2 regions of the Pseudomonas sessilinigenes genome follow, and region 2 is predicted to be linked to the other one. Evidence: riboswitches for the same ligand, from Rfam matches in the RefSeq annotation. Region 2 holds a riboswitch; the other holds the start of a gene.
What was found. A riboswitch is a leader RNA that binds a small molecule or an ion and turns the genes downstream of it on or off. The one in region 2 is predicted to bind manganese.

Region 1: another riboswitch for manganese. It lies ahead of C4K39_RS13115 (manganese efflux pump MntP); the one in region 2 lies ahead of C4K39_RS22360 (TMEM165/GDT1 family protein).

What each region holds. Positions count from the first base shown of each region.
Region 1 covers NZ_CP027706.1:2,781,864-2,796,671, reverse strand. Annotated here, with positions in the region: gene C4K39_RS13140 (polyamine ABC transporter substrate-binding protein) at 1-454, shown strand, start outside; gene C4K39_RS13135 (amidase) at 558-2,021, shown strand; gene C4K39_RS13130 (hypothetical protein) at 2,075-2,404, shown strand; gene C4K39_RS13125 (GNAT family N-acetyltransferase) at 2,596-3,162, shown strand; gene C4K39_RS31970 (double zinc ribbon domain-containing protein) at 3,178-3,411, opposite strand; gene C4K39_RS13115 (manganese efflux pump MntP) at 3,492-4,064, opposite strand; yybP-ykoY riboswitch at 4,075-4,240, opposite strand; gene C4K39_RS13110 (serine hydrolase domain-containing protein) at 4,419-6,242, shown strand; gene C4K39_RS13105 (MipA/OmpV family protein) at 6,249-7,046, shown strand; gene C4K39_RS13100 (ATP-binding protein) at 7,146-8,381, opposite strand; gene C4K39_RS13095 (winged helix-turn-helix domain-containing protein) at 8,439-9,149, opposite strand; gene C4K39_RS13090 (MiaE family protein) at 9,320-9,925, opposite strand; gene C4K39_RS13085 (universal stress protein) at 10,156-11,019, shown strand; gene C4K39_RS13080 (DUF1289 domain-containing protein) at 11,060-11,530, opposite strand; gene acnB (bifunctional aconitate hydratase 2/2-methylisocitrate dehydratase) at 11,939-14,548, shown strand; gene C4K39_RS13070 (PDR/VanB family oxidoreductase) at 14,673-14,808, opposite strand, start outside.
Region 2 covers NZ_CP027706.1:4,802,964-4,817,771, forward strand. Annotated here, with positions in the region: partial or broken gene C4K39_RS32300 (methyl-accepting chemotaxis protein) at 1-932, opposite strand, end outside; gene C4K39_RS22355 (M48 family metallopeptidase) at 1,143-1,961, shown strand; gene C4K39_RS22360 (TMEM165/GDT1 family protein) at 2,042-2,626, opposite strand; yybP-ykoY riboswitch at 2,715-2,838, opposite strand; gene C4K39_RS22365 (methyltransferase) at 2,890-3,888, opposite strand; gene C4K39_RS22370 (2-hydroxyacid dehydrogenase) at 3,922-4,887, opposite strand; gene C4K39_RS22375 (LysE family translocator) at 4,970-5,599, shown strand; gene C4K39_RS22380 (AraC family transcriptional regulator) at 5,583-6,356, opposite strand; gene C4K39_RS22385 (MFS transporter) at 6,443-7,627, shown strand; gene C4K39_RS22390 (fatty acid--CoA ligase) at 7,774-9,456, shown strand; gene C4K39_RS22395 (DUF1302 domain-containing protein) at 9,791-11,674, shown strand; gene C4K39_RS22400 (DUF1329 domain-containing protein) at 11,705-13,069, shown strand; gene C4K39_RS22405 (winged helix-turn-helix domain-containing protein) at 13,379-14,808, shown strand, end outside.

The DNA.
Region 1 (14,808 bases), 2.0 Mb from region 2:
TGTGCGCTACTTCCACAGCGCCAAGTGGATGGGTGATATCGCCAACGGCAATATCTGCGTGGCGGTCGGCTACTCCGGCGGTTTCCTGCAGGCGGCCAACCGTGCCAACGAAGCCAAGAACGGCGTGCACATCGAGATGCGCATTCCCAAGGAAGGCACCCTGGCCTGGATCGATACCGTGGCCATCCCTACCGGCGCCAAGCATGTGGACACGGCCCACGCATTTCTCAACTACCTGATGGAACCGCAAGTCATCGCCTCCATCAGCAATTTCGTCGGCTACCCCAACGGCGTCACGGACTCCAAGGCGTTCATCCAGCAATCGCTGCTGGACAACCCTGACCTGTTTCCCAACGCCCAGACCATGACCCGCCTGTTCCCCCTGGCGCCGCTGCCGGCCAAGGCCGAACGCACCCGGACCCGGACCTGGATCAAGGTCACCAGCGGACGCTGAACCCTTTACCCCGAACACCTTGCGCGCTGGTGCACAACCGGCCCGCAAGCTTTCGCCGCCGACGTGCCCAGCGCAGCCGGCGCCCTTGAAAGAAGAGTTGTCCATGTCGTCAGTCACGCCTAGCCACCCGCCCCTGCACCAGCTGTCGATCGAGGCCTTGCTGCACGGTTTCGCCACCTTGCAGTTCACCCCGGTGGACCTGTTGCGCGACCTGCTGGCCCGCATCGAGCAGCATGAGCCACGGCTCAACGCACTGTGCGCGCGCCAGGATGCGGCGGCGTTGCTGGCCGCCCAGGCCAGTGCCGAGCGCTGGGCCGCCGGGCAACCCATGGGCCGCCTGGACGGCATCGCGGTGCTGGTCAAGGACAACCATGACATCCAGGGCTGGCAGACCCGCAACGGTTCCAGGGCCCTGGCCAATCGCCCGCCCCTGGAGCGCGACTGCGCCCTGGTGGCGCGCCTGCGCGAAGCCGGGGCGATCTTCATCGCCAAGACCACCTTGCCGGAACTGGCTTGTACGCCCCTGACCGACAGCCCCCTGACCGGAGTCACCCGCAATCCGTGGAACCTCGCCCTGCATGCCGCGGGCAGCAGCGGTGGCAGTACCGCTGGGGTGGCGGCCGGTTATGCCCCGGCCGCCACGGCCAACGACGCGGCCGGCTCGATCCGCACCCCGGCGAGCTTCTGCGGGGTGATCGGCCTCAAGCCCAGCCACGGCCTGGTTTCGACCAGCCCGGCCATCGATCCAGGTGGCATGTCCGCCGAGGGCCCGATCGCCCGCCATGTGCGCGACATCGCCTTGTTGCTGGAGCACATGAGCGCCTATGAGCCCGGCGAGCCCTTTGCCTGGCCCCATGCCCCCCTGGGCTTCCTGGAACGGATCGAGGATGGCGTCCAGGGTTTGCGCATCGCCTTCAGCACCGACCTGGGTTATGCCGCCTATGTCGACCCGCAGATCGCCGCCGCTTGCCTGGCCGCGGCGCGGTGCCTGGAAGAGGCTGGCGCGACGCTGGTGCTGGCCTCGCCGGACATCGGCAATCCGGCGCCCGGCTTCGTGCGTTCCTGGCCCGTGGAAGCGGCCAGCGCGGTGGACCTGGAGATACCCGGGGAGCAACAGCACCTGATGAGCGACTTTCTCCAGCAGACCCAATTGCGGGCCCGCCAGCTCAATGCCCTGGACTACGCCAATGCCGTGCAGGAACGGCATCAGGTTGCGCAGCAGTTGCATGACTTCCTCTGCGACTACGACCTGCTGCTGACCCCGACCGCGGTGGTCGAGCCATTCGCCGTGGAACTGCAGAGCCCGCCCGACTGGCCGCAGCAAGCCAGCAGCATGTGGCAGCCGACCACGTTCCCATTCAACTACAGCCGCCAGCCGGCGCTGAGCATGCCCTGCGGCCTGAGCGCCGCGGGCCTGCCCATCGGTTTGCAGATCGTCGCCCGCTTCGGCCGCGACGACCTGGTACTACGGGCCGCACGGGCCCTGGAAAAACGCCAGTCCATGGAGCTGTTCGCCCATCCCCCTGGGCTGTTGGACGCCACAGACACCCTCGGCACTGGCCAGTAACCCGTACAGCACAACCCGCCGCCCAACGGCAGCGACGGACAAGGAGGTGGACCATGGATTCTTCTAGCAGTTGGTACCAAGACACCCAATTCGAGCATGACATCTACGTGATGATCATCCGCGAGCCCAGCTCGCCAAGCCTCGACCCGCACCAGTCCGGCGCCAGCTACAGCTATGTCGGGCGCCTCACCGGCCAGGGCCAGCACCCATGCTTTTCCCTGCATTTTGCCTGCCCGCCCTATGGCAACGACTACCTCAGCACCGATGCCGCCCTGCAGGCCGGGATGGCCCACGGCCGGGCGCTGATCGAACACTGGCGCACCCGTGGCCGCAAGCCGCTGGCGCAGAACGCCGAAGTCGCCCTGGCCAGCTACAGCAACTGAGGTCCCGGCCCGGACCTTGGGTACGGGCCCAATGCCTCGGTCCTGGCTGGAACATGACCGGTGATCAGCCGTTGCCATGCACCGTTGCGAATATTGATGCCGGTCAAGCACTCCAATCGCCACACAGGTGAACCTGAGGGCAATCAGGGCTGTGGTTGCAGCCCGTTCCTTGCCTCCCAGGAGACTTGACCATGCCCAGCAGCGCTCTCGATATGCTCCCTCATCCGCCGTTCCCGGCGCAGCAAGGCCAGTACTGGATCGACGCCTTGAGCGACGGCAGCCATGTATTGATTCGCCCGTTGCGGCCCCAGGATCGCCAGCGGGAGAAGGCCTTCATCGAAAACCTCTCCCCCGTCACCCGGCACCAGCGCTTCCTGGGCGAGGTCAAGGAAGTGGGCGACCAATTGCTCGATCAGTTGATGGACGTCGGCACGCCACAGCGGGTGGCCTACGTGGCGCTGGTCCACGACAACGGCGAGTTGCGCGAAGTCGGCATCAGTCGCTATGCCCAGGTGGACGACCAGCCCTGGCGCTGCGAGTTCGCCGTGACCATCGCCGATCAATGGCAGGGCAAGGGCCTGGGTGGCCTGCTGATGCAGCACCTGATCGACGAGGCCCGCCACAATGGCTTCCAGCAGATGTACTCGGTCGATTCGGCCACCAACTATGGCATGCGCCGGCTGGCCAAGCTCCTGGGCATGCGCAGCGCCATCGATCCTGACGACGCTACCCAGGTGATCCACAGCCTGGAGCTGTAGCCTCCGCGCCGCGCCTCAGCCCGAGGCGCGGCCACACTGTCCGCAGAACCGCGCGCCAGCCTGCATCGGCGCACCACATTGCCCACACCCTGCTGCACCCAGCGATGCCGCGCATTGCTGGCAAAAGCGTGCGCCCGGCGCATTCATCGCGCGGCATTGCCCACACGCATTGCCAGCCCCGACCTGGGGCGAACCGGAACCATGATGGCCACTGCGGGAACCGCCATGCCCAGAACCGTGGTGCCCCATCAGCAAACGTTTGAAAAAGCTCATCTCGATCACTCCGTATTGAGGTGATCGCCAGTAAAAACCCTATAGCTACTAAAGGGTCAAGCCATGGCCGACAAGTGCTCATAGAGAATGGCGCAACCGACGATGATCAGTACCAGGCCGCCCAATGCCTCGGCACGCTGCCCCATGACCGTGCCGATGGCGCGGCCGAGCATGACGCCCAGGGTGACCATGGTCATGGTGGCCAGGCCAATGGCGCTGGCGGCGATCCAGATATTGACGTTGACGAAAGCCAGCCCGACGCCCACGGCCAGCGCATCGATGCTGGTGGCGAACCCGGTGACCGCCAACAACCAGAAGCCATGCTCGCGAGGCTTGTCCGGCTCGGCCTCAGCCTCCAGGCGCAGGCCGTTGTAGATCATGTGCAGGCCCAGCAGCACCAGCAGGCCGAAGGCGATCCAGTGGTCCCAGGCGGCAGCCCATTGGGCCGCTGCCTGGCCAATAAACCAGCCCACCACGGGGGTGATGGCCTCGATGACACCGAATATCAGGCCAATGCGCAGGGCTTCGAGCAGGCGGGGCTTGAACATGGCCGAACCTTTGCCGACCGCGGCAGCGAAGGCATCGGTGGACATGGCGAAGGCCAGGAAAATGATCGAGGCAGGATTCATCTTGAGTCTTCCGGTCGGGCTTGAGTCCACGACATGCCCACGCGCCCGACTTCAGCGCAAGCCTGTCGATGGTCTCACCAACCGAAACGGTGCCCGTACCACGGCAGGTTGCCGAGAGTGTTGATACGGGCTCCACCGCGACAAGCGGTGGCAGGTTACTCCCCAAAGAAGGCCGCAGCTTAACTTGGCCCTTGTGAAAATTTCATTGCTGCCCGGACTTCCCAGCGCCAACCACGCTTCGAGTTAAGAAGCGGTTTAACACTCTTTGACAGTTTCCTGACAAAGCTGCCAAAGACTGGCCACCAGCCCTTCCCTAGCATTCACCCATCCAATTTGCGCTCGGGTGCTTGCTACATGTCCCCCAAACTTCTCGGCCTGCCAGTGCTGGGCATTCTGCTGGGTAGCCTGGGTTGCAATGGTCAGCCGCCATCGCCGCCGTCCATTGCACCCGGTGACTACGCCAGCATCATTCGCTATTTGAAACAGCACATTCCACGGGAGATGGCCGAGCATCAGGTCCCCGGGTTCTCCATTGCCCTGGTGGAAGGCCAGGAGCTGATCTGGGCCCGGGGCTTTGGTCTTGCCGACAAGAATCGTGGCCTGCAGGTCACGGAAAACACGGCGTTTCGCGCAGGGGCACTGTCGCAACTGCTGACCGCCACGGCGGTGATGCAACTGGTGGAGCAAGGCCGCCTGCAACTGGACTCGCCCCTGCAGGCCACACTCAAGGAGTTCTACGTTCGCTCACGCTTTCATGACGATCAGAACGCCGCCGACCAGGCAGTGACCCTGCGACGCCTGCTCAGCCACCAGGCCGGGATGCCCGCCGAATACCTGCGGGACCTGCGCACGCCGCATATCCTCGGTGAGTTGCCGCAGAAGGTCAGCGGGGTCTGGCTGAACAACCAGCCCGGAACGCGAACGGCCTACTCCAATCTCGGTTACGCCCTGCTGGGAGCGGCCATCGAACGTAGCAGCGGCGTGGATTTCGAACAGCAGTTGCAGACCAGGCTGCTGCGCCCCCTGGGCATGAGCCAGTCGAGCTTCCTCGGTGACAGTAGCCACCTGCCCTATCGCACCCGGGGCTATGAGGACGGCGCGGTCAGTGTCAATGCGCCAGTGCGCGACGTTCCCGCCGGTGGCTTGTGGACCAGTCCACGGGACCTGAGCCGTTTCGTACGGATGCTTTTCGCCCAGGGTCGATACCAGCATCGCCAGCTGCTGTCGGCGGACTCCGTCAATGAAATGGTGCGGGTACAGAACACCGGCAACGTCATGGATTTCGACTGTCAGGTCGGCTTGGGCTGGTTTCTCTCGCCCTGTGGCGACGAGTGGGTGCGCCCGGGTATCCGTACCTGGCAACACAGCGGCAGCGGCAACAACTTCCATGCCCAGATCAGCGTGCTGCCGGAGCAGCAACTGGCAGTCATCGTCATGAGTAACTCCGGCACCGGCGAAGCCCTGGCCCAACCCTTGGTACCGCAGATCCTGCGGATGCTGTTGCAGGCCCATGGGGAGCCCGGCGAACAAGGTGCACAGGTCAACCAGCCCGCCCGGCAACTGGCGGCGCGGCGCCGGGTACCCGAGGCGGCGGACCGCCAGCAACTGGCCGGGTTCTACGCCACCGCCTACGGCGTGTTGCGCATCAGGGACCAGGGCCAACGCTTGTTCGGCGAGGTGGGCGGCATTCGTTTCGAACTGCTGCGTGATGAACACGGCTGGCTACGGGCACAGAAGAAACTCCTGGGTTTCTGGCTCCAGGACCTGGGCGACCTGGGTCGGGTGCAACTGGATGTCGTCAGCGTCCAGGGACACCGGGTGTTCACCGCCAAGAGCCATGGCCAGTTGCTGGCCGTGGGGGAGCGCATCGACCCGGTGCCCCTGCCCGATAACTGGCTGGCCACGGTCGGCACCTACACAGCGCTCAACGACGACGAGGCAAACACCCCCATGAGCGGCGTCGACATCGCTCTGGAGGACGGTTTCCTGATGATTCGCAGCCTGCAGCAGGGACGCACCCTGACTGACTACATCCTGGCCCCGGTAGACAACGCCCATGCGGTGATTGCCGGCCATGGACCCGGCCTGGGCGACACCGTGCGACGCCAGATCAATGGGGTCAATGTCCTGGGCTACTCGTTCAAACGTACCTATAACTCCAACCACCTGAGGTTCTAAACCGATATGAAAACCCTGAAACGCACCACCACCGCGCTGTGGCTCGGCACCCTGGGCCTGACCACGGCTTCTGCCGTGGCCCATGCCGAGGACTGGAAATTCGGCGTCAACGCCGGGGTGGCCAGCGTTCCACGCTACAGCGGTAGCGACCAGCGCGCCGTGATGCCGATCCTCGGTGCCGAGGTCGTCAGCCCCTACGGCATCTTCCTCAACACCGAGCAGGGCCTGGGCTGGGGCAACAAGTGGGGCGACCTGTCGTTCAGTACCTGGGTCGGCCCGAGCGAATCGCGCCACGACAAGAACCGGATGGGCCAGGGCTCCAAGCGCCTGAAGGGCATGGGCGACATCAAGACCCGCGCCCAGTACGGCGCTCACCTGGGCTATGACCTTGGCCCATTCGAGCTGGGCGCCACCGTGACCCATGCCGTGAAGAAGAACAGCAACCGCGATACCGGCCGGGCCTACAGCCAGCTGGAACTGAGCGTCGGCACCAACCTGTACAAAGGCAGCTACGGCAGCCTGGACGCCAGCGTCAACACCCTGTTCGGCAACGCCGACTACATGCAGACCTGGTACGGCGTCAGCAGCACCCAGGCGGCCAACAGCCGCTTCGGTGCCTATAACGCCAAGGGCGGCCTGGTCAGCAGCGGTGCGGACCTGACCTGGAGCCTGCCGCTCAACGAGCAGACCAAGCTGTCCACCCAGCTGTCGATGGACTACCTGGGCAAGAAAGCCGCCGACAGCCCGCTCGTCGATCGGCGCCTGCAGACGGTCCTCTCTACCCAGATCGAGTACAGCTTCTAAGGCCGCAAAAAATACGGCCCGTGATCACGGGCCGTAGGGTATTAAAGACCAGGCCCCGCGAGGGGCTTGGTCATTTTTGTGCTCGGCCCTGGCGCAGCGTCAATCCGTGCTGGCCCAGGTCATGCGGAACGAGGCACCGCCCCACTCCGAGTCCATCACTTCGACCTTGCCGCCATGCCATTGCGAGACCCTGCGCACCAGGGCCAGGCCCAGGCCGAAACCACCGGTACGCCGATCACGACTGGCATCGAGCCTGGAGAATGGCTCGAAGATCTTTTCCCGCCCCTCTACCGGCACACCCGGGCCGTCATCGTTGACCCGCACCTCGTAGCCGTTTTCCAGACGCACCAGGGACACCTCCACACGCCGCTCGGCGTAGCGAATGGCATTGCGCAACAGATTGATCACGGCCCGGGCCATGAAGCGCGGCTCGATGCTGATGTACTCCACCTGGCAGGAGCGAATCAGCAACTGCACGCCTGCCGCCTCGGCCTCCAGCGCAACGCTGCCGATCACGCTATCCAGCCAGCTCTGGGCCTGGATCTGTTCGCGCTTGATCGTCGCCGCGCCGTGCTCCAGGCTGGCGTAGCTCAAGAGTTCGGACACCATTTCCTCCAGCTCGCCCAGGTCGGCGTACATGTCGCAGATCAGCTCCTGGCTTTCCTGCGGGTCCGGGTTCTGCTTGAGCTGGTCCAGTTCGAAGGACAACCGGGCAATGGGCGTGCGCAACTCGTGGGACACGGCATTGGTCAGCTCGCGCTGGTTGGCGATCAGGCCTTCGATGCGTGCGGCCATGCGGTTGAAGTGCTGGGCCAGGTCACGGATGTTGGAACTGCGCGAAAGGTGCAGGCGGGTTCCCAGGTCGTTGCTGCCGAAACGCTCGGCGGCCAGGCGCAGGCGCTCCAGGTCACGCCAGTGCGGCCGTACCCAGAAGTACAGGACGATACCCAGCAGCGCGCCCAGCAAGGCATAGCCTGCAATGTTGTAGTGCAGGGTCATTGGCTGCTCTTCCGGCAGCTTGATGCTCAATAGCTGCGGACCGCCGTCGATACTGGAGATGAACTCGTCGTACTCATCGCCGCGCACCACCAATTGACTGGAGTCCAGCAGGGCCTGCTCGCGAGGCGTCAGGTTCAATTGATCGGCCTTCACCAGCGCCAGCAACAGCCCATAGTGAGGCTTGAGCGCCTCCAGCTGGCGCTGGCGTCCGGATTCGTCCAGCGGTCTTAGCTGTTCACCCAGGCTGTAGGCCTGCCCCCGGACCGCCTCGCGGTTGTAGGACTCGATCAGGTCGGCCGCCAGGTAGTTGAGGAAGATGTGTTGCACTGCTGCCATCGACCCGGCGAAACCCAGGACCAGGAACAGGTAGAGCCCCAGAAACAGCCGCAGCATTCAGATCTCCCAGGCGAACGGATTGAACAGGTAGCCCTTGCCCCACACGGTCTTGATGCAGGCCGGCTCGCGAGGATTGTCCTTGAGCTTGTGGCGCAGCTTGCTGATGTAGACATCGACGCTACGGTTGAGACCGTCGAATTCGATGCCGCGCATGCGGTTGAGGATGTCGTCCCGGGACAGGGTCTTGCCCGCGGCGCTGGCCAGCAGCCACAGCAGCTCGAACTCCATGGTGGTCAGATCGATCGGCTCGCCGCTCAGGCGGACCTCGCGGCTGCTGCGATCGATGTTCAGTACGCCGAACTCCAGGGCCCCGCGCTGGGCAGCCGGCTCAGGCACCTGGCGTCGCTGCAAGGCCCGCAGGCGGGCCAGCAGCACCGGCGGCTTGATCGGCTTGATCACGTAGTCGTCGGCGCCGGACTCCAGGCCGAGGATGTGATCGAGATCATCCTCCTTGGCGGTGAGGATCACGATCGGGGTGTCCGATACCGCACGGATTTCCCGACACACATGCAGGCCACTCTGGCCCGGCAACATGAGGTCCAGTACCACCAGTTTCGGTTTGAATTCGAGAAAAGCCGACAGGGCTACATCGCCCCGATGGACCGTCAATACTTCAAAGCCATGCTGGGACAGGAAGTTGGCGATCAGCCCGGCGAGCTTCTCGTCATCTTCCACCAGCAATACTTTGCCAAGACCCAGGTTTTCCATAGATACCAGTCTGCGAACGCACGATTTTTAAGTGCGCGCAGTATAAGCGGCAGGGGATTAAAGAAAGGCTAACGCGCAGCACAAAATCCAAAAGCTGCAGGGTTGCATGCAAGATTTCATCTTTTTAAGAGTTTTTTACAATTTGCCCCCAGTAAACCGGGGGCCATTGCTCACCAGGCCGGCACACCGCTGTGGAAACGGAACTCCTGGTCCGGCGACTGGATCAGTTCCTGCTCGGCGACTCGCACCTTGTCGATCACCTGGGCGATGTCCTTGGCGTCACCGTACTGATACGCCAGCTTCAGGTAGCCCTGGTAGTGCCGGGCTTCGCTCTTGAGCAAGCCGAAGTAGAACTTGCCCAGCTCCTCGTCCAGGTGCGGCACCAGGGCCTCGAAACGCTCGCAACTGCGCGCCTCGATGAAAGCCCCCACCACCAGGGTGTCCACCAGCTTTACCGGCTCGTGGTTGCGCACCACCTTGCGCAGGCCCGAGGCATAGCGACCGGCGGAGAGCTGGCGCAGTTCGACCTTGCGCTTCTTCATCAGGCGCAGGACCTGCTCGTGGTGCACCAGTTCTTCACGCGCCAGGCGCGACATCATGTTGATCAGGTCGATATGGGAGTGGTACTTGGCAATCAGGCTCAAGGCCGTGCTGGCGGCCTTGAACTCGCAGTTCTTGTGGTCGATCAGCAGGGTTTCCTGATCGGCCAGGGCGGCCTGGACCCAGGCATCGGGAGTCTGGCAGCCGAGGAATTCGGCAATCGGCGGGAAGTTCATCGGCGGGTATCCAGGCAATCCGCTGCGGCCCGCAAGTGACGGGCGGCGCTAGGGGTGATCGGTAACATGGGGCTCACGGGACAGGAGGGCTTTGCAGCCAAAGGCGCGATTATACCGGCCACGCCACAGACCACCAGCGACGGCGCTTGATATGCATCAACATCCCTCGAAGGTGCCAGCAACTATAGTTATTCACAGTAGTCGTTCATCCCTTCCTGGAGATCCCGAGCATGCAAAGCATCCGCAGTATCCTGGTGGTCATCGACCCCACGCCTGGAGAAAGCCTGGCCCTCAAGCGCGCCAAGCTGATTGCCGGGGTCACCCAGGCGCACCTGCACTTGCTGGTCTGCGACAAGAAGCATGAGCATTCGGCCTTGCTCAGCGTGCTCAAGAGCAGCCTGACCGGCGAAGGCTACAGCGTCACCACCGAGCAGGCCTGGAACGAGAGCCTGCATGAAACCATCATCGACGTGCAGCAGGCCGAAGGCTGTGGCCTGGTGATCAAGCAGCACCTGCCGGACAGCCCGTTGAAAAAGGCCTTGCTGACACCCGCCGATTGGAAGTTGCTGCGCTACTGCCCAACCCCGGTATTGCTGGTCAAGAGTGCTACCCCCTGGTCCGGTGGCGTGGTCATGGCGGCGATCGATGTGGGCAACCTGGACGGCGAGCATCGCATCCTGCATTCGAGCATCGTCGACCATGGCTTCGATATCGCCAGCCTGGCCAAGGCCCAGTTGCACGTGATCAGCGCCCATCCATCGCCGATGCTGTCGGCGGCCGATCCGGTATTCCAGCTCAAGGAGACCATCGAGAAGCGCTACCGCGAGGCGTGCAAGGCATTCCAGAGCGAGTTCGACATCGACGATAACCACCTGCATATCGAGGAAGGCCCGGCCGACGTGCTGATCCCGCACATGGCCAACAAGCTCGAGGCCGTACTGACCATCATCGGCACCGTGGCCCGTACCGGCCTGTCAGGGGCACTGATCGGCAATACCGCCGAGGTGGTGCTCGACTCCCTGGACAGCGACGTGCTGGTGCTCAAGCCGGCGGACATCATGGATCACCTGGAAGAGCTGGCTGCCAGGGCCTGAATGACCGGGCGAGGGAGTTCGCTCCCTCAAGGCCCGAGGCTCAGGAACCCAGCGCGTCCTTGAGGAAGCCCGGAGCGATGTAGCGCTGGTAATGGGCTTCCGACAGGAGGAAGAACTCCCGGTCGATCGCATCGCGCAGTTCCGGCAGGCCCCAATCGCGAAACTCCGGCAACAGCGCCATCCCATAGGCATCGAGCTGGTTGATCACCCGGGCGCCGCGGGCAATCAGCTGGTAGGCCCAGCAGTATTCGGATTGATGGGGAACGAAACGGATCTTGCGTTGCTCGAGCTGCCCACGCAGCCGCGCCGGGTCGAAGACCTCCAGCTTGGCTGCCATCACCTGCACCAGGAGTTGCTCCAGGCGCAGCCACACCGCCCGCTTCTCATCCTCGTTGTAGCCATTCCAGTTGACCACTTCATGATGGAAACGCTTGCAGCCACGGCACACCAGGTCGCCATAAACGGTGGAGCAAAGGCCGACGCAGGGAGTCTTGATGGTCTGATTGGGCATAGATAGACAGCACACGCAAAAGCAAAACAGGGCGCAATGTTAGCCCTTTGTCTAACATTGATCACCCCTCAAACTTTAATCCGCCAACTTACGTTTAGTTTTTTTTTGCCGTAGAATCAGCCAGCCTTTTTAGGCGCCAATGTCCGTTTGAAGCTGTTTTCAAAGCGTCACGAGCACAGTCGTTCCTTCAGAGCGGTGTTGGCGAGGGGTTTTTCCAGCGGGGAAAAATCCAGCGCCAACCCTCATCAGCTCCCGTTCTGCAGGCGTAAAACTTTGAAAGCAGCTTCTGTAAGGAATTGTCGGTAATTCTGGCTAAGTGGCCCACAACGCCACGCAGCGCATGAGTACGGCAATTTCGGGATGAGCGTCCCGGACACCCATTTGGGACCACTGATGAGGGTAATAACTGTGCTTGAAGCCTACCGCAAACATATCGAAGAGCGCGCAGCACTGGGTATCGTTCCCCAGCCGCTAAACGCCGAACAAACTGCAGGCCTGGTCGAGCTGCTGAAGAATCCCCCGGCTGGCGAAGAAACCTTCCTCGTTGACCTGATCACCAACCGCATTCCACCAGGCGTTGACGAAGCTGCCTACGTCAAGGCCGGTTTCCTCTCCGCCGTCGCCAAAGGCGAAGTCACTTCCCCTCTGATCGACAAGAAACGTGCCGTCGAACTGCTGGGCACCATGCAAGGCGGCTACAACATCGCCACCCTGGTGGAGCTGCTGGACAGCGCCGAACTGGCCGCCGTCGCCGCCGAACAACTCAAGCACACCCTGCTGATGTTCGATGCCTTCCACGACGTGGCCGAAAAAGCCAAGGCTGGCAATGTCCACGCCAAGGCCGTGCTGGAATCCTGGGCTGCCGGCGAGTGGTTCACCAACAAGCCAGCCATCGCCGACAAGTACAGCCTGACCGTGTTCAAGGTCCCGGGCGAAACCAACACCGACGACCTGTCCCCTGCCCCGGATGCCTGGTCGCGCCCTGATATCCCGCTGCACGCCCTGGCCATGCTGAAAATGGCCCGCGACGGCATCGTGCCTGAGCAACAAGGCGCCATCGGCCCGCTCAAGCAGATCGAAGAAGTCAAGGCCAAGGGTTTCCCGGTTGCCTACGTCGGTGACGTGGTCGGTACCGGTTCTTCGCGTAAATCGGCAACCAACTCGGTGCTGTGGTTCTTCGGCGACGACATCCCGTACGTGCCGAACAAGCGCGCCGGCGGCTTCTGCTTCGGCAGCAAGATCGCCCCGATCTTCTACAACACCATGGAAGATGCTGGCGCACTGCCTATCGAGTTCGACGTTTCGAACCTGAACATGGGCGACGTGATCGACGTCTACCCGCACGCTGGTAAAGTCTGCAAGCACGGCACCGACGACGTCATCACCACCTTCGAACTGAAGACTCCGGTCCTGCTGGACGAAGTTCGTGCTGGCGGCCGTATCCCGCTGATCGTCGGCCGTGGCCTGACCGAGAAAGCCCGTACCGAACTGGGCCTGGGCCCAACCAACCTGTTCAAGCTGCCAGAAGCTCCTGTCGATACCGGCAAGGGCTACACCCTGGCACAGAAAATGGTTGGCAAGGCCTGCGGCCTGCCGGAAGGCAAAGGCGTGCGCCCTGGCACCTACTGCGAACCGAAGATGACCACCGTCGGCTCCCAGGACACCACTGGCCCGATGACCCGTGACGAACTCAAGGACCTGGCGTGCCTGGGCTTCTCCGCTGATCTGGTGATGCAGTCCTTCTGCCACACCGCGGCTTATCCAAAGCCGATCGACGTGACCACCCACCACACCCTGCCCGACTTCATCATGACCCGCGGCGGCGTTTCCCTGCGTCCGGGCGACGGCATCATCCACAGCTGGCTGAACCGCATGCTGCTGCCTGACACCGTCGGCACCGGTGGCGACTCCCACACCCGCTTCCCGATGGGCATCTCGTTCCCGGCCGGTTCTGGCCTGGTCGCGTTCGCCGCTGCCACCGGCGTCATGCCGCTGGACATGCCGGAATCGATCCTGGTGCGCTTCAAGGGCAAACTGCAACCTGGTATCACCCTGCGTGACCTGGTTCATGCCATCCCTTACTACGCCATCCAGAAAGGCCTGCTGACCGTCGAGAAGAAAGGCAAGAAAAACGCCTTCTCCGGCCGCATCCTGGAGATCGAAGGCCTGGACGAGCTGACCGTCGAACAAGCGTTCGAACTGTCCGACGCCTCCGCCGAACGTTCCGCTGCCGGTTGCACCATCAAGCTGCCAGAGAAGGCGATCGCCGAGTACCTGCAGTCGAACATCACCCTGCTGCGCTGGATGATCGGCGAAGGCTACGGCGACGCCCGCACCATGGAACGTCGTGCTCAAGCGATGGAAGCCTGGCTGGCCAACCCGCAGCTGATGAGCGCCGACAAGGACGCCGAGTACGCCGAAGTCATCGAGATCGACCTGGCCGACGTCAAGGAGCCTGTGCTCTGCGCGCCGAACGACCCGGACGACGCTCGCCTGCTGTCCAGCGTCGCTGGCCAGAAGATCGACGAAGTGTTCATCGGTTCGTGCATGACCAACATTGGCCACTTCCGTGCAGCCGGCAAGCTGCTGGACCAGGTCAAGGGCCAGCTGCCAACCCGCCTGTGGCTGTCGCCGCCAACCAAGATGGACGCCCACCAGCTGACCGAGGAAGGCTACTACGGCATCTACGGCAAGGCTGGCGCGCGCATGGAAATGCCGGGCTGCTCGCTGTGCATGGGTAACCAGGCACGTGTAGAGCCGAACTCGACCGTAGTGTCGACTTCGACCCGTAACTTCCCGAACCGTCTGGGCGATGGCGCCAACGTCTACCTGGCTTCGGCCGAGCTGGCGTCGGTGGCTTCGATCCTGGGTCGCCTGCCGACCGTCGAGGAGTACATGGAATACGCCGGCAAGATCGACAGCATGGCAGCGGACGTATACCGCTACCTGAGCTTCGACCAGATCGCCGAGTTCCGCGAAGCGGCCGCCAACGCCAAGATCCCGGTGATACAAGCCTAAGGCTCTAGCGTTGTAGAAAGAACGCCGCGTATTCCACGATACGCGGCGTTTTTTATTGCCCGTGATCCAGTTCTTCGTGCCTGAGTGACAGGGCTGCAGCGCTGGACCCGTACTGATCGAAGCCTCAGAGATCGAGAACCACCCTCCCCTTGGCTCGTGAAACACAAGGCAGCATCCGGTCTCCCTGTAGCCGCTCGGCCTCGCTCAACACCGCATCACGATGGATGAGCTCACCCTCGATCACACCCACCTCGCAACTG
Region 2 (14,808 bases):
TCGCTGGTGAGCACATCGCTGACTTTTTCGCCGAACTTGCTTGGGTCCTTGGTGTAGGCCACCAGGCGGGTGTTGCCGCCGATCAGGGCCATTTCGCCAGCGCCGTTGTAGAGCTTCTGGTTGGCGGCCACCAGCATGTCCTGGATGAAGTTCACTGACAGGTCGGCGCCGACGATGCCCTGGAACTTGCCGTCGAGCAGGATGGGCTGGATGAAGGAGGCGAGCATCACCACCTTGTCGCCGACCTTGTAGGGGGCAGGGTCGATCACGCAGGGTTTCAGGCTTTCCTTGGAGCACAGGTAGTACTCGCTGGCCCGCACCCCGGTGGACAGTACGGTTCGATCGTTGACGTCAGCCAGCTTGTCCAGGCCCAGGCTGGAGTCCTGGTTGCGGAACCACCAGGGCAGGAAGCGACCGGTGGCGGCATCGATGCCGACCACGCTGGTGCCGACATAGGCCCCGTCGTTGTGGTCGATGGCGTTGGCTTCCCAGCCTATATAGGCGCCGAGGATCTTCGGGTTCTGGGCGACGTTTTCCTTGATCAGGGCAATCATCTGCTCGCGGCTCAGGTTCAATTGCGCCTGGCCCTGGGCATCCCGGCTACCCATCAGGGCGTTAACGCGCACCAGGCCCCCGGCAATCAGCAGCGGCGCCTCCAGCTCCCGCTGGATCTGGCTGACCTGGGTCTGCGCCAGGCCACTCAGGCGTTGTTCGATGACTTGTTCGAACTGGGCCTGGGTCCTTTCCTGCACCATTTGCTGAGTCCTGGCGCCGGAGAACAGGGCATACAGCACCAGGGCTGCAACCACGCTGAGGACGATGGCTCCGGCCAGTGCGGCCACCGAAAACTGGATCGACTTGAACTTCATAGAGGCTCCGGGCGCAGGAATTGAGGTCTGCCGTGCTGTATCGGCCGCAGCCCTGCTGGCCATTAGCGGCAATTGCACAAATGACGGTTTGGGAGCTGATCGTGTCGTTAATGGCAAGGTGCCAGCTCGACGTTGCCGTGTCGTTGGACCTGCATGAACTTTTTTCTGCAGTGCCGGGCTGTATCTCAATTGCGACCAAAAGCGTGTTTTACATCTGGCGCTGATACAAACGCGCCCTTAGGATACGCGCCATGTTTTCAGGGAGCGTTTTTCATGAAGAAATCATTGGTTGTATGTGCACTGGGCGCCGCTGTGCTGCTCAGTGGTTGTGAAACGGTCAACACCACCAACGCCGGCGTGGTGGGCGTGGATCGCAAGCAGTCCATGTTCAGCATGGTGTCCAGTGCCGAGGTCAACCAGTCGTACGCCCAGTCGTACCAGGAGACCCTGAGCGAGGCCAGCAACCAGGGCGCGCTGGACAAGAACAGCGCCAACGCCAAGCGCCTGCAGGTCATCGCCAACCGCCTGATTGCCCAGGCCCCGAACTTCCGTCCGGATTGCGCGCAGTGGAAGTGGGAAGTCAACCTGATCAAGAGCGACGAACTCAACGCCAACTGCGGTCCTGGCGGCAAGATCATTTTCTATTCCGGCCTGATCGAGAAGCTGAAGCTGACCGACGATGAAATCGCCGCGGTGATGGGGCATGAAATCGCCCACGCCCTGCGTGAGCATGGTCGCGAGGCGATGTCCAAGCAGTACGCGCTGGGTGCCGGCAAGCAGATCGCTACCCTGTTCGGGGTTTCCCAGCAGGCAGTTGCCCTGGGTGACAACGGCGTCAACCTGCTGATGACCCTGCCTAACAGTCGCGAGAATGAAAACGAAGCCGACCTGATCGGCCTGGAGCTGGCAGCTCGCGCCGGCTACAACCCGAACGCGGCCATTACCCTGTGGAACAAGATGGGCCAGGCCGCCGGCGGTTCTGCGCCACCGGAATTCATGAGCACCCACCCGGCGTCCACCAGCCGTATCGCTTCGTTGCAGGCGGCGATTCCCAAGGTGATGCCGCTGTACCAGCAGGCCAAGAAGTCCTGATCCCTCGGCGTCATCCTGGATGACGCCTGCGCCGGCAAGGCCGCTCCTGCAAGCAGGGGTTGCCTGGCCGGCGCTTTCATTTATACCCAGCCGCTGCTCTGCATGGCCTTGTACACCGCCACTGCGGCGAGGATGAAGAACGCCGACGCCGCCAGGCGACGGATCAGGGTCAGGGGCAGTTTGTCCGCGGCGAAGTTACCCGCCAGTACCACCGGCACGTTGGCGATCAGCATGCCCAGGGTGGTGCCGATGATCACCAGCCACAACTCTGGATACTGCGCAGCCAGCATGACCGTGGCGACTTGGGTCTTGTCGCCGATCTCGGCCAGGAAGAAGGCGATCAGGGTGGTGAGGAACGGGCCGAACTTGCGTGCCGTAGTGGCTTCATCGTCGTCCATCTTGTCCGGCACCAGTGTCCACAGCGCAGTGGCAGCGAAGCTGGCCGCAAGAATCCAGTGCAGGGTCGTGTCCGAGAAGAAACTGCCGAACCAGGCGCCTACCGCCCCGGCAGCCGCATGGTTGGCCAGGGTCGCGGCGACAATGCCGGCGATGATCGGCCAGGGTTTGCGAAAGCGTGCAGCGAGAATCAAGGCGAGCAGTTGCGTCTTGTCGCCGATTTCGGCCAAGGCAACGATTGCGGTGGGAACGAGCAGAGAATCCAGCATCAGGGCTTTCCTAAGGGGCGGGTCGACACGGCTATGACACGTACAGCCTTCCCGCCCCGGGTAAGGTGTGCGTGTCATAGGTCTTGTCAAACCCTGCGGTCCGTCTGTGCGGACTCTTGGGTCGCATGCGCCATGGTCTTCGGACCAAGTATGTTGACGCATGCCGGACGAGCGTGGCGCTCGTGGGAGACTACTCCCCTAGGACGGAGCGGATTCTGCCTAGGCAAAATCCTTTCGGCAAGCCTTGTGTGCGAAAAAAACGCTCAGCCGCGTTTGGCCCGGTAAATGCGGAAACCATCGCCTTCGGCCTTGATCGCGCAAGGTCCCAGATGCTCCTCGATCAGTGGTTGGTAGCGCAGGAAGCTGTTGGCAACTACTCGAAGTTCGCCACCTTTTCTAAGATGTTGCCTGGCTTTTCGCAGCAGATTTTCCGTGGCCTGGTAGTCGGTATGGACCCCGGTATGGAACGGCGGATTGGTCAGGATGCCGTCCAGCTCCCCGGGGGCAGCATCGATGCCGTCACCGGTCAGGACTTCGGCCTCCAGGCCATTGGCAGCCAGGGTCAGGCGACTGCTGGCGGCGGCGAAGGCGTCCACGTCCAGCAGGGTCACCTGGTTGTCCGGGTAGCGGCGCTTGACCGTGGCTCCCAGTACGCCAGCGCCGCAGCCGAAGTCCAGCAGGTGCCCTGGGGGCAGATGGTCCAGGTGCTCCAACAGCAGGGCAGTGCCCCGATCCAGGCGCCCGTGGCTGAACACCCCGGGCAGGCTGATGACTGTCAACGGGCCCTCGGCCAGTGGCAGTTGGTATTCCTGGGCCAGGCTTTCCAGCGCCACGGGTTCGGGGGCGTTGCTGACCGTGACTTGCCACAACTGGCAATGCCGGGCGCTGTCGAGCTTGCGTGGCTTGCCGAAGGCCGCGAGCTGTTTGGCGACGCTTTCCACACCGCTGCGTTTTTCCCCAACCAGGTACAGCTCGCGCCCGGCCAGGCGCGAAGCCAGGGCATTGAGCAGGTATTGGGCCAGGTCCTTGGACTTGGGCAGGAACAGCACCGCGCTGTCGAACGCGTCGTCTGGCGCGGTCACGCCGAAGTGGCTGCGTCCCGGGAAGCGCGCCTGCAGCGCGGCCTGGTCACCGGCATGCCAGCACCAGCCCCGGGCTGCGGGTAGGCGGCCGAGCAGATCATCGGCACTCAGGCCGGCCAGCAACAGTGAGCCCTGGAACAACTCAGTCTGGCGTAGGAGTATTTCACTGCGTATGTCCATCGTCCGCACCTGGGCAAAAAGTGGCGCAGTTTATCAATTCACGACCCGCAGCGGTTCACCGTTGAAGAAGGCCCGGGCATTTTCCAGTACTTGGCCGACGATGCGCTGGCGTGCCTCGCGGCTGCCCCAGGCATTGTGGGGCGTGACGATCAGGCGTGGGATATCGGCTTCCAGCAAGGGGTTGCCGTTGACCGGTGGCTCGACGCTCAGGACGTCCGTAGCGGCTCCTCCCAGGTGACCGCTGCGCAGTGCGTCGGCCAGGGCCTGTTCATCGATCAGCCCGCCTCGGGCGGTGTTGACCACCAGGGCCCCGGGCTTGAGCAGGGCCAGTTCCCGGGCGCCGATGAAGTGGCGGGTGTGTTCGTTCAGCGGGCAGTGCAGGGTCAGGGCATCCACCTGGGGCAGCAGTTCATCCAGGGGCAGGCGGTCGGCGCGGGCCGGGCGTCCCGGAATCTGTCCCAGGACCACCCGCATGCCGAAGGCCTCGGCCAGGCGAGCTACGGCGCCACCCAATTCGCCGTGGCCCAGCAGGCCCAGGGTCTTGCCCGCCAGTTCCATGATCGGGAAGTCCAGCAGGCAGAACTGCTTGGCTTGCTGCCAGCGCCCGGCGGCCACGGCCTGTTGATAGTCGGCGACTCGGGTCGCCAGGTTGAGCAGCAGCATCAGGGTGTGCTGGGCCACCGATGGCGTGCCATAGCCCTGGCAATTGCTGACGGTGATGCCTTGGCGCCGTGCCGCCTCCAGGTCGACATTGTTGGTGCCTGTCGCCGTCACCAGGATCAACCGCAGGTCAGGGCAGGCGGCGAGGGTCTGGGCAGTGAGGGCGACCTTGTTGCTGATGGCGACCTGGGCGCCCTGCAAGCGCTCGGCTACCTGCTCCGGGAGCGTGTAGGCATGCAATTGCAGGGGGCTGAAACTGTCGTGCAGCGCTCCCAGGTCCAGGTCGCCCAGGTCCAGCGAGCGGTGATCGAGAAATACGGCGCGGCGATTGTCGGTCATGAACTGTACCTTTCGTACGAGGAAACCAAGGCGTAATCTGCGAGCCTAACAGATGAAATAATTAGACATAACAGGAGCCTGCATGTACCTCACCGAGTTCTTGACCGTTGCCCTCATCCACCTGCTGGCGGTGGCCAGCCCCGGCCCGGACTTTGCCGTGGTGGTGCGTGAGAGCGTGACCCATGGCCGCCGCGCCGGTACCTGGACCGCCCTGGGAGTGGGTTCGGCGATCTTCCTGCATGTGGGGTATTCGTTGCTGGGGATCGGCCTGATCGTTTCCCAGTCCATCGTGCTGTTCAACGCCTTGAAATGGCTGGCCGCCGCCTACCTGCTGTACATCGGCTACAAGGCCCTGCGTGCCCAGCCAGCCAAGCCGGCGGCGGATGACCTGCACAAGGAAACCGGCGTGCGCACGGCCCGTGGGGCCTTCACCTCAGGCTTCGTCACCAATGGCCTGAATCCCAAGGCGACGCTGTTTTTCCTCTCGCTGTTCACCGTGGTGATCAACCCTCATACACCACTGGCGATCCAGGCCGGCTATGGGGTCTACCTGGCGGCTGCCACGGCCCTGTGGTTCTGCCTGGTGGCCATGCTGTTCAGCCAGCAGCGGGTCCGTGCCGGTTTTGCCCGCATGGGCCACTGGTTCGACCGCACCATGGGCGCGGTGCTGATCGCCATCGGCGTCAAGCTGGCCTTCACCGAGATGCATTGAGGGCACTGAGCTGGTTCAGGGACGCCACGTAGTGCCGTGGCGTATCCCCGAGCAAGCGCTGGAACATGGCGCTGAAGGCCCGGGTACTGCCATATCCCAGTGAGTCGGCCACGCTGTGCACGCTTTCCCCGGCGAGCAGGCGTGGCAGGGCTTCCATCAGGCGCAACTGTTGGCGCCAGGCATTGAAATTCATCTGTACCTGCTGCTGGAACAGCCGCGCCAGGGTCCGTGAGCTGGCGCCCACCTGCTGCGCCCAATCTTCCAGGGTGTAGGAATGGTCGGGGGTGCGCAGCAGGGCCAGGCAGATGGCTTGCAGGCGCCGGTCCTGGGGCATCGGGACGTGTAGCGGGAGGTTCTCCAGGCTGGCGATTTCCTCGAGCATCAGTTGCTGGATCAGCGGATTTTGCGCCTGCTGCGGGCCCTGTACCGCCCGCAGGATCAGTTCTCGCAACAAGGGTGTGACCGCCAGCACGCAGCATTGCTGCAAGGAGGCGGGACAACGCTCGGCGGCGATGAACAGGGTCCGCATGCGCACCTCCCCGGCCATGAAAATCTCATGCTCCACCAAGGGCGGAATCCACACCGCGCGGGTCGGCGGGATGACCCAGGCGCCATGGGCGGTCACCAGGCGCATGGTGCCGCAAGCGGCGTAGAGGAACTGGGCCTCGTCATGGCAGTGCAATGGCTGGTGCGCGGCGTCGGCATAGTCACGGGAGTAGGCGCTGACCGGGCCCTGCTGGAAGTGGCTGATTAACATGTCTGCTCCGATGACTTTATTGTCCAGAATGCTGTTTGTCGCCAACCTAGCATAGGCGTCACCTTCACTACCTGCAGCGTGCCGCCATGAACCAAGCCCGAAATGTCATCCGCTACGTCAATGCCGCCCATGTCATCGACCATATGTTCATGCTGATCTTCCCGGCGGCGGTACTGGGCATGACCCAGGCCTTCGCCATGGACTACGCCGCGCTGATCGGCTTGTCCCTGGGTGGTTTCATCGCCTTTGGCGCCTGTTCGCTGCCGGCTGGTTGGTTGGGGGACCACTGGAGCCGACGACGGATGATGCTGCTGTTTTTCTTTGGCATTGGAGGGGCCTCGATCCTCACCGGGCTGAGTGACAGCCCGACCATGCTGGTGATTGGCTTGACCCTGATGGGGGTATTCGCGGCCATTTATCATCCGGTGGGAACGGCGATGCTGGTGGCCTATGCCCGCAACCGCGGGCAGGAAATCGGCATCAATGGCATGTGGGGCAACCTGGGCGTGGCCTTCTCGGCCTTGCTCACCGGTTTCCTGGTGGCTCACTTCGGCTGGCGTTCGGCATTTATCCTGCCGGGTGTCGTGGCCATCGTGCTGGGCATTGGCTTTGCCTTGCAGGTGCGCGAGGAGCCTATCCCCGCGCGTCCTCATGGGGCGATGAAAGGGCAGGGTGGACAGCAGATCTCGATGTTCCTGGTATTCGCTGTCCTGGCCCTGGCCACCGCCACCGGCGGCGTGGTGTTCAACGCCACCACCATGACGTACCCGAAACTGTTCCAGGAGCGCCTGCAAGATGTCTTCACGTCTGCGCAGACCCTGGGCGTGGTGGTCAGCCTGGCCTATGCCTTCGGCGCGGTGGCGCAATTGACCATGGGCCGGTTGTTGCATCGCTTCAGCCTGAAATGGCCGTTCATTGTCATGACCCTGTTCCAGGCTCCGTTGCTGCTTGGGTTGGCTCACGCCGATGGCTGGGCGGTGATCGCGCTGGGGGCGGCGTTCATGTTCGTGGTGTTCGGCCAGGTCACGGTCAATGACGCCATGGTGGCCAACTTTGTTGCGCCACAGTGGCAGGCCAGGGTCTTCGCCCTGCGCTATTGCTTGTCGTTCGGCGCCAGTGCCACGGCGATTCCGTTGATCGCCCTGGTGGAGCCGCGCCAGGGGCTTGGCGGGTTGTACCTGATCCTGGCCGGTGTTGCCGCGCTGACGTTCGTCGCGGCCCTGGCCTTTCCCCGGACGCCGGCGGAGGCCGCCTTGGGTCAACAGGCCTGAGTCGATGCGGAGCCGTTGCGATACTGGCCTGGCGCTAGTATTTGTACGGCTCTGCAAATCATCCCTTTGGCTGATTTAGCTGGCGCGCGGGCACTCTAGAGTGGGTATTCTCCAGCTACGACCGAGCCGTCAGAAAAGGGATTGTTATGTTGCAGACTCGTGTTATCCCACCCGCCGAAGGCGCTTACCAATATCCGCTCTTGATCAAGCGGTTGCTGATGTCCGGCAGCCGTTACGAGAAAACCCGCGAGATCATCTATCGCGACCAGTTGCGCTACACCTACCCCACCCTGATCGAGCGCGTGGCCCGCCTGGCCAATGTATTGACCGCCGCCGGAGTCAAGGCCGGCGATACCGTGGCGGTGATGGACTGGGACAGTCATCGTTACTTGGAGTGCATGTTCGCCATCCCGATGATTGGCGCGGTGATCCATACCATCAACGTGCGCCTGTCGCCGGAGCAGATCCTCTACACCATGAACCACGCCGAGGACCGCTTCGTGCTGGTCAACAGCGAGTTCGTCGGGTTGTACCAGGCCATCGCCGGGCAGTTGACCACGGTGGAGAAGACCCTGCTGCTCACCGATGGCGAGCAGAAGAGCGCCGATCTGCCGAACCTGGTGGGCGAATACGAGAGCCTGTTGGCTGCGGCCAGTACGCACTACACATTCGAGGACTTCGACGAGAACTCGGTGGCCACCACCTTCTACACCACCGGCACCACCGGCAATCCCAAGGGCGTGTACTTCACCCACCGCCAACTGGTGCTGCACACCATGGGCGTGTCGACCATCATGGGCGCCATCGACAGCGTGCGCCTGCTGGGCACCAACGATGTGTACATGCCCATCACCCCGATGTTCCACGTGCATGCCTGGGGCCTGCCCTACGTGGCCACCATGCTGGGTCTCAAGCAGGTCTATCCCGGGCGCTATGATCCAGAGTACCTGGTGGAGCTGTGGCGCCGGGAGAAGGTCACCTTCTCCCACTGCGTACCGACCATTCTGCAGATGGTGCTCAACGCCAAGGCGGCCCAGGGTACGGACTTCGGTGGCTGGAAGATCGTCATTGGCGGCAGTGCCCTGAACCGTGCCTTGTACGAGGCCGCCAAGGCCAAGGGCGTGCAATTGACTGCCGCCTATGGCATGTCGGAGACCGGTCCGCTGGTGTCATGCGCGCACCTCAATGACGAGCTGATGGCTGGCAGCGAGGACGAGCGCATTACCTACCGGATCAAGGCCGGGGTGCCCGGGCCGCTGGTCGAGGCGGCGATCGTCGATGCCGAGGGCAACTTCCTGCCGGCGGACGGCGAATCCCAGGGCGAGCTGGTGCTGCGTGCACCCTGGCTGACCGAGGGCTATTTCAACGAGCAGCAAAAGGGCGCCGAGCTCTGGGAGGGCGGCTGGCTGCATACCGGCGACGTAGCGACCCTGGACGGCATGGGAGTGATCGATATCCGCGATCGGATCAAGGATGTGATCAAGACCGGTGGCGAGTGGATTTCCTCCCTGGACCTGGAAGACCTCATCAGTCGTCATGCAGCGGTACGCGAAGTAGCAGTGGTCGGGGTCGCCGATCCGCAATGGGGTGAGCGCCCCTTTGCCTTGCTGGTGATTCGCGAAGGCTATGAGATCGGCGCCCGCGAGCTCAAGGAGCACCTCAAGCCTTTCGTCGAGCTGGGGCACTTGAGCAAATGGGCCATTCCTTCTCAAATCGCCCTTGTTACTGAAATTCCCAAGACCAGCGTCGGCAAGCTCGACAAGAAGCGCATTCGCGTCAACATCAGCGAATGGCAGGCCACCAACAGCGCTTTTCTCTCCACACTCTGATGTTCTCCTGCCGTGCCCTTGGGGGCACGGCATCCCCATCCTGCAAGCCTTTGCCTTGTACTCGTGGATTTTTCCGTCATTCTTGCCGGTCGTTTTTCAATGGTTATGGCCAAGGTCGGCTCCAGCACGGGTGTCAGGCTGCAAATCACACTTTAGAGGGATCAAGCAGTACCCCTTGCTGGCTATAGTCCATCCAGAGTCTTTTCGAGGGACGGGGCATTGCGCGGTGTCGTCATCACGCAACCTTGAAGCCTGGCCGGTGTGCCGACGAGGTATTCGAGGCGGTCTCGGAAGTACTTATTGCCATAACAATAATGCACATGGAGTAGCGTCGATGACATCAGCAAACCAGTTCTGGCGCCGGGCGAAACTGCCCCTGGCCGTCGGTCTCGCCTCCACGCTCGCCGGGCCTGCATTCGGCGTCAGTTTCAATATCGGTGAAATCGAAGGCAGCTTCGATTCGTCCCTTTCCCTGGGGGCCAGTTGGTCGACCGCCAACCCCAACAAGGACTTGATCGGGGTCAACAACGGTGGCAAGGGATTCTCCCAGACCTCCGATGATGGCCACCTGAACTTCAAGAAGGGCCAGACCTTCTCGAAGATCTTCAAGGGTATCCATGACCTGGAACTGAAGTATGGCGATACCGGTGTGTTCGTTCGTGGCAAGTACTGGTACGACTTCAAGCTCAAGGACGAAGACCTTGAGTTCAAGAACATCAGCGATCACAACCGCAAGGAAGGCGCCAAGTCCTCCGGTGGGCAGATCCTCGATGCTTTCGTCTATCACAACTATTCCATTGGCGATGAGCCAGGTTCGGTGCGTTTCGGCAAGCAAGTGGTGAGCTGGGGCGAGAGTACCTTCATTGGCGGCGGCATCAACTCGATCAACCCGATCGATGTGTCGGCGTTTCGCCGCCCAGGCGCCGAGATCAAGGAAGGCCTGATCCCGGTCAACATGTTCTACATCTCGCAGAACCTGACCGAGAACCTGTCGGCCGAGGCCTTCTACCAGTTGGAGTGGGACCAGACGGTGACCGACAACTGCGGGACCTTCTTCTCGCAGCCAGACATCATTTCCGATGGTTGCGACAACAACCTGCGAGTGCTGAACAAGCGCTCGACGGTACCGGCGGCGGCCAACCCATTCCTGAATGCCAACAAGGTGGATATCAACCAGGAGGGGGTACTGGTACGCCGTGGTGCGGACCGGGATGCTCGTGATAGCGGTCAGTTTGGCGTGGCGTTCCGTTACAACTATGAGCCGCTGGACACCGAATTCGGCGCCTACTTCATGAACTACCACAGCCGAGCCCCGATCTTCAGTGCCCAGGGGGCACCAGGCTCGGTCTACGCCCAGTTCCGTAATCCCGCGTTGCCGGCCGCCCTGCGACAACTGGCGCCGATCGTCGTGGCAGGTAACTCCAACTACTTCGTGGAGTATCCGGAAGATATTCGCCTGTACGGCTTGAGCTTCTCCACCACGCTGCCCACGGGGACAGCATGGAGTGGCGAGTTGAGCTACCGCCCCAATGCTCCGGTGCAACTCAACTCCACCGATATCCTGTTTGCCGGCGTGCGCCCACTCGGAGGCCCGGTGCTGGGCAACGCTTCGTTGTTGAACGGGGTTCCGGGCCAGGACCTGCATGGCTATCGCCGCAAGGAAATCACCCAGTTCCAGACGACCTTCACCCACTTCCTCGATCAGGTCATGGGCGCTAGCCGCCTGACGCTGGTGGGCGAAATCGGTGTTACCTATGTGGGTGGCCTGGAGAGCAAATCGAATGTGCGTTACGGCCGTGATCCAGTCTTCGGGCCGGGCCGGTTGCCGGGTGGTGCATGTGAGGCCCTCGACAGTTCCACGGCTCAGGGGGCAGGCCTGGGTAGCAGTACCGCCGGCCTGAACACCAACTGCAACAACGATGGCTTTACCACGGCGACCTCCTGGGGCTACCGCGGCCGGGCCATCTGGGAATACCCGGATGTGTTCGCCGGTGTGAACCTCAAGCCCAACGTGGCCTGGTCCCATGACGTCAAGGGCTACTCGCCGGGCCCTGGCGGCAACTTCGAGGAAGGCCGCAAGGCCATCAGCCTGGGGCTGGATGCCGAGTACCAGAACACCTACACCGCGAGCCTGGCCTATACCAACTTCTTTGGTGGCGACTTCAGCACCGTGGATGACCGGGACTTCCTCGCCTTGAGCGTTGGCGTGAACTTTTAAGCACACTGCATTTTCAGGAAGAACAACAATATGAAAATCACCAAGAGTCTGTTGCACGTCGGTGTGTTGGGACTGTCGCTGCTGGCTACTGGCGTCATGGCTGCGGTGTCGGCCGATGAGGCCGCCAAGCTCGGCACCAGCCTGACACCGATGGGCGCAGAGATGGCCGGCAACGCCGCCGGCACCATTCCGGCCTGGAAGCCGCTGGCCACTAACGCCGGCACCGTGGACAGCAAGGGTTTCCTGTCCAACCCCTATAGCAGTGAGCAACCGCAGTTCACCATCACTGCGCAGAACGTCGAGCAGTACAAGGACAAGCTGGCGCCCGGGCAATATGCGATGTTCAAGCGCTACCCGGACACCTACAAGATGCCCGTGTATCCCTCCCACCGTGGCGCCACCGTTCCAGCCGATGTCTTTGCCGCCATCAAGCGCAATGCCACCAAGACCAACCTGGTCTCCGGCGGCAACGGCCTGGAGAACTTCGAGACCGCGATTCCGTTCCCGATTCCGAAAAGCGGGGTCGAGGTGATCTGGAACCACATCACCCGTTATCGCGGCGGCAGCGTGACTCGCCTGGTCACCCAGGCCACGCCCCAGGCCAATGGCTCCTACAGCCTGGTGTACTTCCAGGATCAGTTCGTGTTCCGCGACAAAATGAAGGACTACGACCCGAAAAACCCGGGCAACATCCTGTTCTACTTCAAGCAGAAGGTCACCGCGCCGGCGCGCCTGGCCGGTGGTGTGTTGCTGGTCCACGAAACCCTCGACCAGGTTAAGGAGCCGCGTTCGGCGTGGGTCTACAACGCCGGCCAGCGCCGTGTGCGCCGTGCCCCGCAAGTCTCCTATGACGGCCCGGGGACCGCTGCCGACGGCCTGCGGACCTCCGACAACCTGGACATGTACAACGGTGCCCCGGATCGCTACGACTGGAAGCTGGAAGGCAAGAAGGAGATGTACATTGCCTCCAACAGCTACAAGATCGACTCGCCGGCCCTCAAGTACGCCGACATCATCAAGGCCGGGCATATCAACCAGGACCTGGCTCGCTACGAGCTGCGCCGGGTCTGGCACGTGGTCGCGACCTTGAAGGAAGGCCAGCGTCATATCTACGCCAAGCGCGACTTCTATATCGATGAAGACACCTGGCAGGCCGCCGTGATCGATCATTACGACGGTCGTGGCCAGCTGTGGCGCGTAGCCGAGGCCCATGCCGAGGAGTACTACGACAAGCAGGTTCCCTGGTATGCCCTGGAAACCCTCTACGACCTGCAGTCCGGCCGCTACCTGGCGCTGGGCATGAAGAACGAAGAGAAACAGGCGTATGACTTCGGTTTCACCGCCACCACCAGCGACTTCACTCCGGCGGCCCTGCGCCAGGATGGGGTTCGCTGATCGGTAGCAGCAAGTAGAGGCCGCATCCTCGAAAATTGCCCCGGCTGGTTCGGGGCTTTTTTTTGCCTGCCAGACGGACAAGGGCGCCTGATGTAGAAATCAGCGCCAATGTGTCTATCTTTCTTGGACTGAATGGTTCCTGCTCCTAATAAGCAAAGGAAATATCATCCAATCATTCAGTTTTATCTGACCAATTTGGTCATAGTCTTTTTCGCGCAAATGGTCGCAAAAACCTTCAACAGGTGGCCTTTTACCGCTAGTCTGCGGGCATCTGCTACGCCGACAACCGTACACCAATAAGAGTTGGCCATGACTGATCTGTTCTCCCTTCAAGGGTCCGACAATGCGGTGATTCCTGCGCTGGAAGGGCGTTTTTATCGACCGCCGTTGCCTGATGGGTACGTCAAGCGACCGCGTCTTTGCGAGCGCTTGCAGAGCGGATTGAAGGGGCGGTTGTTATTGGTTTGCGCCCCGGCCGGGTTTGGCAAGAGTTCGCTGGCGGTGGAGTTTTGCCAAGGCCTGCCGCAGCACTGGCAGAGCCTGTGGCTGGGGCTGAGCCGCCGGGACAGCGACCCCGGGCGTTTTCTCGAGCGCCTGCTGGCCGGCTTGCAGCAGTATTTTCCGCAACTGGGCCGGCAGTCCCTGGGCTTGTTGAAAATGCGCCAGCGTCACCAGCCATTTGCCTTTGAAGAATGGCTGGACGGTCTGCTGGATGAACTGGCCGAGCAGTTGTCCACGGCCACGCCGCTGGTCTTGGTGCTGGATGACTATCACCTGGCCCAGGGACCGGTCCTGGATCGTTGCTTGCAGTTTTTCCTCAACCATCTACCTGATGGCCTGCTGGTGCTGGTGACCAGCCGCCAGCGCCCGGACTGGCACTTGGCGCGGCTGCGCCTGTCGCGGCAATTGCTGGAGCTGCATGAACAGGACCTGCGCCTGACCCATGAAGAATCCCTGAGCCTGCTGGATCGGCACAGTAACGCATTGCGCGGTGAAGCCCTGGAAAGCCTGATCCAGCGCAGCGAAGGCTGGGTCGCGGGCTTGCGCTTCTGGCTGCTGGCGGTGTCCGAAGCGGGGGGCGTGGGCGCCCTGCCCCAGGGGTTGCATGGTGGCGAGGGGCTCATTCGCGACTATCTGTTGGAAGAAGTCATCGACTGCCTGCCCGGCGAAGTCCAGGCATTTCTCTACGATACGGCCCTGCAGGAACGCTTTTGCGCCGAGCTTTGCGATGCCCTGCGCGAAGCCCATGACAGTGCCGAGATCCTGCGCTTCCTCCAGGCCCACCAAGTGTTCCTGGTACCGCTGGACGAACATGGACGCTGGTATCGCTATCACCATCTGTTTTCCGATCTTTTGCGCAGCCGGCCGACGGCCAATGCCCTGATACCGGCTGCCAGCCTGCACCTGCGAGCCTGTCGCTGGTTCAACGCCCAGGGGCTGCTGGACGAGGCGGTGGAGCAGGCGCTGCGTGCCGGGCACCTGGATGTGGCTGCCAATCTGGTGCAGAACCTTTCAGAGGAGCAACTGCTGGCCGAGCAGAACGTCGGCATGCTGCTGCGCTGGAAAATGGACCTGCCCGACAGCCTGCTGGTCAGCACCCCGCGCCTGATCGTGCTCTATAGCTGGGCCCTGGGCCTGGCCTGCCAGTTGGATGCAGCACAGGAACTGGCGGCTCACTTGAGTCGTTTCCTGCCGGCACCTTCGGCCACTGCACAGAAGTCGATGCTGGCGCAATGGCT